One region of the Paenibacillus nitricinens genome, then DNA from elsewhere that is predicted to be linked to it. Evidence: riboswitches for the same ligand, from Rfam matches in the RefSeq annotation. Region 1 holds a riboswitch; each other region holds the start of a gene.
What was found. Region 1 has a riboswitch for cyclic di-AMP ahead of ACN6KS_RS00545 (C40 family peptidase). Riboswitches for the same ligand answer to the same signal wherever they lie in the genome.
Positions count from the first base shown of each region.

Region 1 (2,200 bases):
AGCAACAGAATGATAAGCATCCGTGCTCATAATGCGTTTAGCGCCGATGTAGCGTTTCACGTAGTAGCTATCACTCAGGGAGCTAATCGTTACACCGCGTGAGGAAGATGCGTGTGCAAACTTGCCTTCACCGACATAAATACCGACATGGGAGACACCCTTGCCACTTGTATTGAAGAATACAAGATCTCCAGATCTTAAATCATCTTGGGAGATAGCAGTACCCATTTGAAACTGGGAACCTGATTGGTGTGGTAGGTTAATACCAATTTTATCAAATACATACATTGTAAATCCGGAGCAATCAAATCCATTTGTGGAGATGCCGCCGGATACGTACTTAGTTCCGATGGTCTTGTCGATCACTTTATCCATTTTGGAATCCGCGAAAGCGCTTCCTGCTCCAATGGTGAAAATAATGGAAAAGCTAAGTACTGCTGCTGCTAGCTTCTTCTTCAAAAGTTTATACCCCTTCCGGATGCCTACGAGGTTAGCTTAAGGGTTCGGTTGAAGGTCCCCTATGACCCCTCTAAAAATGGAGGTCAATTCACCCAAAGTTGGTTCCCCCGTTTTCCTAATAGTCAGGAAACTCGGCTGATACTGTTGATTAGGAATAGCTTGTAATCAATACATGACAAAACCTTTGTAAATAACAACTTAATGATTACAAAAATGTTACTAAAATCTTACTGCAGTTATTGTAACAAACAGAGTGCCGCTTGGCAATCGTTTTTAACATAATCATGCAGAAAAATTCGGTTTTTTAAAGACAAAATGTATATGTAAGCGATAATATTAAACTAATTTTTATATTTATTGAAATTTTTATCAAATAAAAGTGTTTAAAGTCTGTTCTAGAGGTGTAAAGAATATAATGAGGCAAAAGAAAACCTGGATTCGATTAAGTCAATAATCAAACCCAGGTCCTATATAATGTAATTGTGTGGTTTAGTTGTGGCGAAGTATTAATCGTAGGCTACAGCTTGATATGAGGAAGTACTCATTACTCTTTTAGCACCAACGTAGCGATTGGCCCAGTAGGACTGGCTAAGTGAAGTGATGGTTACGCCATATGAAGATGATGATTGTGCGAATTTTCCGTTTCCAACATAAATGCCGACATGGGATACGCCGTTGCCCAATGTGTTAAAGAAAACTAGGTCACCTGAACGCAACTTGCTTTTGGCTACAGGAGTTCCAACATTATATTGAGCTTTTGAAGTACGGGGCAAAGAAAGACCCACCTTCTTGAATACATACGTAGTAAATCCAGAACAGTCAAACCCGGCAGTACTAGTGCCTCCGGTTTTATAGGCAACTCCAATTGTCTTTGAAATAACACTGTCCATCTTAGAATCTGCAAAGGCACTTCCTCCACCAATAGAGAACGCCATCACAAGTCCTAGCGCCGCAGCGACGCATGCTTTTCTTAAATTCTTCAAAAAAATTGTACCCCTTCCAATGCCTGTGAGGTTAGCTTAAGGATTCGGTAGAAGTTTCCCTATGATCCCTGCAAAGCGAGATCAATTCACCCAAAATATGGTTCCCCCACTTCCTGGTGCCAGGAATTCGGCGTTTTATGCACCAGATAGTGACTTATCGACAAAACTACGATAAATACATGAAGTTATGTAGAAATCGTTTCAAATGATTACAAACTTGTTACCAATGGAACAGGACTTATTGTAACAAAGTCTTTATGATTTTGCAAATCGACATAATTTTCTATAACGAGAAAGAGTCCCGGCTCCTGATTGAGGAACCGGGACTCTTATATTATGTGCTGTAAGACCTTGAATTATTGTGGGAATGCTTTACTGTGCCATAGATGATATTGTGCTGAGATTCCCCACATTTTGAAGAGTGTAGAAGGCAGGGGTGAGATTTGACGGATAATCAGCGCCGGTAGGCCAGGGCAGAAGAGACCCGTTAGTCCGCATATTAGCAAAAGGACCAGACCTGCTGCACCAAGTAGGATTGAAATGCCTATTGCTGGAATCAGCGACTTCAAGCAAATGAATAGGGAGGAGAACATCCCCGTGCCGCTGGTATAACCAAACTGCATATATAGAAGGAACAGGCGTACGATAAAGATGTATATAAGCCATGCCAATACGTATGGAATTAGATGAAGTAACAAAGAGTAGTTCAGAAAGGAGGACAAGAATAGCCCGTACATTTTTGGAGCGAGCCAGTATAA
Region 1 is NZ_CP183948.1:113,531-115,730, forward strand. Features, by position in the region: gene ACN6KS_RS00540 (C40 family peptidase) at 1-459, opposite strand, end outside; cyclic di-AMP (ydaO/yuaA leader) riboswitch at 465-606, opposite strand; gene ACN6KS_RS00545 (C40 family peptidase) at 966-1,394, opposite strand; cyclic di-AMP (ydaO/yuaA leader) riboswitch at 1,448-1,585, opposite strand; gene ACN6KS_RS00550 (hypothetical protein) at 1,799-2,200, opposite strand, start outside.

Region 2 (2,200 bases), 1.1 Mb from region 1:
GCAGCAACCCACTGCTACAATCCTATCGATTCCAGCTATGACGGTAAGTGAAGCGGCTCAGTATATAAAAAGAAAGCTAGGCATCCCCTACGTACGCGTTGCCGGCGATCTATCACAGACATGCAGACATGTGGGGATATTAGTAGGTTACCGAGGAGGTGGGACGATGGCTATTCCTCTTTTTAATCAGCACAATCTTGATTTAATCATTGCTGGCGAGGGCCCGGAATGGGAAACTCCAGAATATGTGAGGGATGCAGTCCATCAAGGCAGATCAAAAGCGCTGATTATGTTAGGTCATGCGGAAAGTGAAGCTCCAGGAATGAAATATTTAGCTGAAGTTCTGGCACAGAAATATCGAATAATTCCTACTTATTTTATTGCTGAACAACCGATCTATCAGCTAGTGTAGTCCATCGAAATGGAAATGAAGAATAAATTTGCATATTATGGAGAAAATGATGGGAAACCAGGTCACTGAGAAAGGAGTGTTTCAATGGAAATTCCTTTGGAGGCTGATGAAGTGTTAACTCGTATCAAAAAGCTTCAAACCGATGGAAGCTCGATCAGCAAAAAGCAAGTGAAGCAAAGCGACCCTGATCTAATGAGAAGTGCGCTGTTCTTTTTTCCGAGCTGGGAGCATGCATTGAAAAACGCCGATCTGTTGTAGCCATATGATTGTATAAAGAAGCCGAGTGGTTCAGGGATTGATCTCTGATGTCTGCTCGGCTTTTTCTAGATATATTGAGTAAACAAGAGCAAAAGAAAGAGAAAACGAAGTGTATGCTCAATATGAAATGAAAAGCATGGCTTTCAACATTATTTTGCCCACAGCTCAACTTTACAAGAAACCTTACACGGAGTATGATTCATCACATAACTGACAATTACATATGAAGTCCGCTTAATTTCCGTTAAGGAAAGCGGGGGAACCAACAACTGGGAACCAGTGTAACAATCGGTACTAGTTATGGGGTGAATCCTGTTCCGGGTGCATAACATGCAACCTTGCAGGTAGGGCAACTCTCACTGCCCGAATCCGACAGCTAACCTCGTAAGCGTATGGAGAGAGGATGAATGGCGTGTTTAGTGATGAATAGCCACAGAGAATCCCTCTGTGGTTTTTTGCTGCGTTTATAAGCAGATACAGTCGTAGAATTTATTATGAAAGAGGTGTTACCTTTGCCTATCGCTAAACTGAACGGAACTTCGCTCTATTACGAAATCAATGGAACTGGCACTCCGGTTGTGTTTATCCATGGACATGGATTAACACACAGTATGTTCAAACCACAACTGGAGTACTTTTCCGATAAATATAAAGTGATTTTGTGCGATTTACGGGGGAATGGCAAGTCAGGTGAACTCCTGGAGGCCCCTAATGAGATTATTGAAACGCAATGTCTGGATCTGATTATGCTGTTAAATGACCTGGGGGTTCGTGAAGCAGTTTTTGTTGGGATCGCCTATGGCGGTTTAGTCGTGCAACATATTGCCAAACAATATCCTGAGCGTGTAAAAGCAATCGTGGTCGCGGATAGCTTCTGTAGGAGCCACGGATCAACCCTAGTAGGGAAAATACAGCTTATGGCAGCGTATTGCAGCTTGCTAATGTATTATCTCCCAAGCGAGCTGGTGCTGCCTTCGATTCGGATGATGTACCGAGAACGTTGGAGTCTCGCCTATAATGAGATTAGAAGAGGGCTGCTGGACAAACGCCCACGGGAGCTATATCGGCAAAGGCTGGCCACGAGCCATGTGGATTACACCAGATGCTTAAAAGCTTTTAACCGTCCTGCTTTATGTATTGTAGGGGACTTTAATGAATTTGGAGTGAATTGTATGAAGGAAATGGTGTCTCAATTGCCGCATGCGCAGTTGGCGATTATCCCGAATGCATTAGATCCGAGTAATCTGTGTCAGCCGGAGCAGTTTAATGCGATTCTTCAACGTTTTTTGGAGAAGCAGCAGGGCACTCAGCAGATTAGCTGATCCTATGAAATTGAGAAAAGAAGGAGTGCTCCCGCAGCCATTGAAATTATGCGGGACACTCCTATTTCATTAGAGCTATAGGGCAGATTTCCCTAAAGAATTGGATTTCAAACCAAAGGCTGACTCAAGGGTAGTGAATGCTACGTGTGAGCCAGCTTTTTTAGTAGCTTCGTATTTTGTACAATGCTGTCTACTGATGTAAGATTAA
Region 2 is NZ_CP183948.1:5,802,475-5,804,674, reverse strand. Features, by position in the region: gene ACN6KS_RS25810 (Nif3-like dinuclear metal center hexameric protein) at 1-412, shown strand, start outside; gene ACN6KS_RS25805 (hypothetical protein) at 497-670, shown strand; cyclic di-AMP (ydaO/yuaA leader) riboswitch at 892-1,077, shown strand; gene ACN6KS_RS25800 (alpha/beta fold hydrolase) at 1,183-1,992, shown strand.
Region 2: linked by a shared signal. The riboswitch ahead of ACN6KS_RS25800 (alpha/beta fold hydrolase) and the one ahead of ACN6KS_RS00545 (C40 family peptidase) in region 1 are both predicted to bind cyclic di-AMP.

Region 3 (2,200 bases), 3.3 Mb from region 1:
AACACCTAGAAAAATAATACCATTTGAGAAACCTAGACGGTCACCACGAACCATAAAAGCATGTGGCATATATTTATCTTTTGCAAACATAAAGGCGAGCAGCGGGAACGCTGAGTAAGCTGTATTAGCTGCTAAGAATAAAATGACTGCTGTAATCCCTTGAATGAAAAAATATAAAGTTCCGCGACCAAAGGTCGATTCAGCGATCTGAGAAACAACCGTTGCCTTTTCATCAGGCACTATACCGTACCAATAGGCCAGTAATGTGATACCTGTAAACATAAATCCAAGTATAACCCCCATGACCATTAAGGTCTTGGCTGCATTCTTTTCAGCCGGTGCTTTAAAGTTTGGAATGGCATTAGATACAGCCTCTACACCCGTAAGTGCCGAACAACCAGAACTGAAGGCTTTTAATAGTAGAAACAAACTAACATTGGAGACGGCGCTGCCTATTTCAGGGACATTCGCATGTACGCCACCTGCTGCATATTTAATAACACCGGAGATAATCAAAACTACAATCGACACCACAAACAAATACACTGGGATTGCGATAAATGAAGCCGATTCTGTAACTCCGCGAAGATTAATCAATGTTAGAAGAATAATTACGGATACAGCAATAAGAACCGTGTGATTATGAAGACTTGGAAACGCTGATGTGATCGCATCTGTCCCTGCCGAGGCACTAACAGCTACGGTCAGAATGTAATCCACTAACAAAGACCCTCCTGCTAAAAGCCCTGTCGGAACACCAAGATTACTCTTGGCAACGATGTAAGCTCCTCCTCCTTGCGGATAAGCGTAGATCGTCTGCCGATAGGATAAAATCAGGATGGCCAGCAGGCCCAATACGGCTAATGCAATTGGCAGGGAATACCAGATGGCAGTAAACCCGGCAGCCACCAGTACAATCAGAATTTGTTCCGTTCCGTAGGCTACAGACGAGAGCGCATCAGAAGACAGGACAGCCAGTGCTTTAACCTTGGATAACTTTTCATGATCGAGTTCGTTCGACTTCATCGGACGCCCGATCAATAGTCGTTTTACCTTGCTTACCATGGTGGATACAGTTCCTTTCTTTGGGAGCTGAAACGGAATTTCCGCGCGCTGTTTTCATTGGTGGATTTCATAAATGCAGACACAAAAAATAGCATACGGAAATGATCCGCATGCTATGCATGGTCATTATCCCACCTTGCTTACGAGGTTAGCTGGCGGATTCGGGCTGTGGTTTAGCCCTACGGTACAAGTCCAATCGACCTATTCCGATTCACCCCATTGGCACATATGCCAAGTTTGGTTCCCCCGTTTTTCCTAAGAAAATTCAGCGCATATTCAACTTCTCACAAGGTCTAATATTAGTCTACAAAGTGTATGCAGTAAAGCGTTGAAAAAAATGAAAAAAGAATGAAAAAACATCCAAAAAGCGCAAATACAGCGTCTAATTGGATGCTCTCTTTCATTCTCTTCAATTATCCCTCTGGGTCGTGTTTTTAGTCACTTTTCACATTTTTTCTTTCCTTCAAAGTTGAAAAATCAAAATCCTAAACTTTCTTCTGTTTCTAATTCCATCACTTCTTCTTCCTTGCGTCCGTACCAAAGTAAAATACTTATTAAAGCAAACGCGATTAAAGCAAGAAAAGGAATCGTAATGAATCCGAAATAGTTCAAGTAATCCTTATTACAAGGAACACCAATTGTACAAGGAAGTACTTTACTTAACGCAGGAATCTTCTGCTCCGCATAATGATAAATCGAGATACTGCCACCAATCAAGCTTAATGGAAGTACATATGGGATAATCCTTTTATCTCCTCGAAACGTCGCAATTCCCAAGAGGAATAACTGAGGATACATAAAAATTCGCTGGAACCAGCAAAGCTTACAAGGTTCATATTTCAATACTTCGCTCAAATACAAGCTACCAGCTACAGCAACTAAAGAGACGAACCAGGCCAGATACAGGCAGTTACGCTTGCAAAAAGATAGGAACTTTGTCACTTTGCCTCCACAGCTTTTGCGGCGTCGTTAATTTCATTTGAAATCGCTTCAATGTTAAAAGGATCCGCAATCATTACTCCATTGATGTAAAGGGATGGTGTAGTCGTTACCCCAGCTTCACTAGCTAACTGCATACCCTTATTCAGCTCATCTGCATACGTACGATCCTTAATATCTTTACGAAGCAGTTCGT
Region 3 is NZ_CP183948.1:3,612,512-3,614,711, forward strand. Features, by position in the region: gene ACN6KS_RS15905 (APC family permease) at 1-1,065, opposite strand, end outside; cyclic di-AMP (ydaO/yuaA leader) riboswitch at 1,189-1,346, opposite strand; gene ACN6KS_RS15910 (disulfide oxidoreductase) at 1,543-2,007, opposite strand; gene ACN6KS_RS15915 (DsbA family protein) at 2,004-2,200, opposite strand, start outside.
Region 3: linked by a shared signal. The riboswitch ahead of ACN6KS_RS15905 (APC family permease) and the one ahead of ACN6KS_RS00545 (C40 family peptidase) in region 1 are both predicted to bind cyclic di-AMP.

Region 4 (2,200 bases), 510 kb from region 1:
ATTCCATTCGGATTTAGCGGCAGTCCCCGCTGTAATCTAAGAAAAATATAACTGAAAGTTACCAGTACGATATTCGTTAAAACAAAGGTGAGCGCATATTTCTTCCAGGACATTCCGTCCTTTTTTTTCAGGCCGATCAGCTTAAAAATCCCTTTTTCTATACCTCCAAACCAGCGATCCGTACGGTTCGGTTCATTAGAAAATACATAATATAAATACGTGCCCATCGGCTTAACCAGCAAGATGAGAATTACGATTACAAGAGCGATTTGCAAAATGCCCATGAATGCCCCTCCTTAAAATTTCTCCGGATGAATCAATGCGTAAACCAGATATACAAACAGTAATAGGGTAACAGCGATTACTAGAATCACAGCTTATCCCTCCCTGTATCCTCAACTACACCTGCGCACCAGCGCATAAATCCATAAAACAACCCGTAAATCACAGCTAGCGTAGCCACCATATACAGATCCATCATATTTCCCGCACTCCTTCTTTTATCCTTGATGAGGTGATCTGTCGATCAGAAAATCAGCATCACCACTGTGGGAATAGATTACATAACTTGCGCCAAGTCTTTTATAGACCAATCTAGGATTTATTGAGCTTGTGATTACAAAAATCGGCTGTGTCGTCCAAGTGCGGCACATCTGAATATAGCGGCAGCATAATGTAAAGCTGCTCTCGAACAGATATACCCGGCCTACCGGGAACGGCGGGCGAAACCAAGTATTCTGATGGCGGGTATCTACTAGAACAACTTGCTCAATCCCCATCTCTTCAAGTAGGGACTTCTCAGGCAAGTTGTTGGTCAATCCGGCCATCTTAATGCCTCTGAATTTTAGAAGCTTAATAAAATGTTCTCCTGCCTTCGTTGGCGCACATACCAGTACATATTCATTCTGATCTGTCATCTCTTATTCTCCTCAAATGCTTTGCTTGTAAGATCAGAGCTTGATCACCCTGGTCTTGAAAGAAAAGCTACCGCTAATGATGAATATAACGACCTCTTCGTGAGGTTTTCCATAAATGCTTTGCTTAAAAAAGCACAGCAAAAAGCCACAAAGGATTCTCCTCTGTGGCTCGCTAGCGGTCACATTGCACTCATCCTCTCTCCATACGCTTACGAGGTTAGCTGTCGGATTCGGGCGGTGAGAGTCGCCCTACCTGTATAGATGCGAGCACACTCGCATCCTCTACAGGATTCACCCCATAACCGGCTTCCGACTCTCACATCGTCTGCCGATTGTTGGTTCCCCCGCTTTCCTTAACGGAAATTAAGCGGATCAAATATTCGATTGTTGTGTTGAAACAGGAGTAATCATACCCTTATGCAGGAAGTATTGTAAAACCTGATTGATGCCAAAATAATGCAAATTAAAAACTATTTTCGTATTGGATAGCGCTTACTTGATATCCAATCTCTCTATATCTCTTGTTTACTCGAATTTGAATCGATTAGCGAAATACGGGCATACCACGTGATTTTATTCACCACAATTGGAGGAATCCCCAAAAATCGCCTTTATAGGAAAGGAAACAAGAAAGCGAGATTAAGCGAGGAAGAAGCCCGATAACGCGCAATAAATACCTATTTGGATCCTTTTTTCGTCGTAGTCGGCAGGATATGGATAAAATTGCGCTCAAAAGAACACTTTCTGTTTTTACAGAAACACCTTGAAAAGAGTATGATTCGGGTTGAATCTATTTCACGAAATACATTCAACGCTGAGTTCCTGCTTTTGCAGGGAACGGGGGAACCATCAGGCCACATGGCCTACTTGGGGTGAATCCGAAGGAGACTGTTCAAGTCTCACATAGGTAGGGCGACTCTCACCGTCCGAATCCGGCAGCTAACCTCGTAAGCGTAAAGAGAGAGACCCTTGATCCGCCACGCTTTGGCACAGGTGTGTATATACCTGTATTCCAAAACCGCAGCAGAGGTCCTCCTCTTGCTGCGGTTTTTGCGTTACCTGATTCTATAGGGTGATAGCATGCTGGACGGGGTGAAAGGAATGAAACACTATTATTGGGGAACTCAGTAAGGGCTACTTGAGCCGAAAAGTCTAAATTATGTTTACTTTGGAGTTCACTTCGCCATTTCAACAGCCCATCTACCTGTGAATACTGTTTGGATCGAACGATTATATACGAAATATATAAAAACATCCGAGAAAAGCAACAGCTGAGGATTGGT
Region 4 is NZ_CP183948.1:621,612-623,811, reverse strand. Features, by position in the region: gene kdpA (potassium-transporting ATPase subunit KdpA) at 1-284, opposite strand, end outside; gene kdpF (K(+)-transporting ATPase subunit F) at 297-374, opposite strand; gene ACN6KS_RS02825 (hypothetical protein) at 501-917, opposite strand; cyclic di-AMP (ydaO/yuaA leader) riboswitch at 1,108-1,297, opposite strand; cyclic di-AMP (ydaO/yuaA leader) riboswitch at 1,720-1,885, shown strand.
Region 4: linked by a shared signal. The riboswitch ahead of ACN6KS_RS02825 (hypothetical protein) and the one ahead of ACN6KS_RS00545 (C40 family peptidase) in region 1 are both predicted to bind cyclic di-AMP.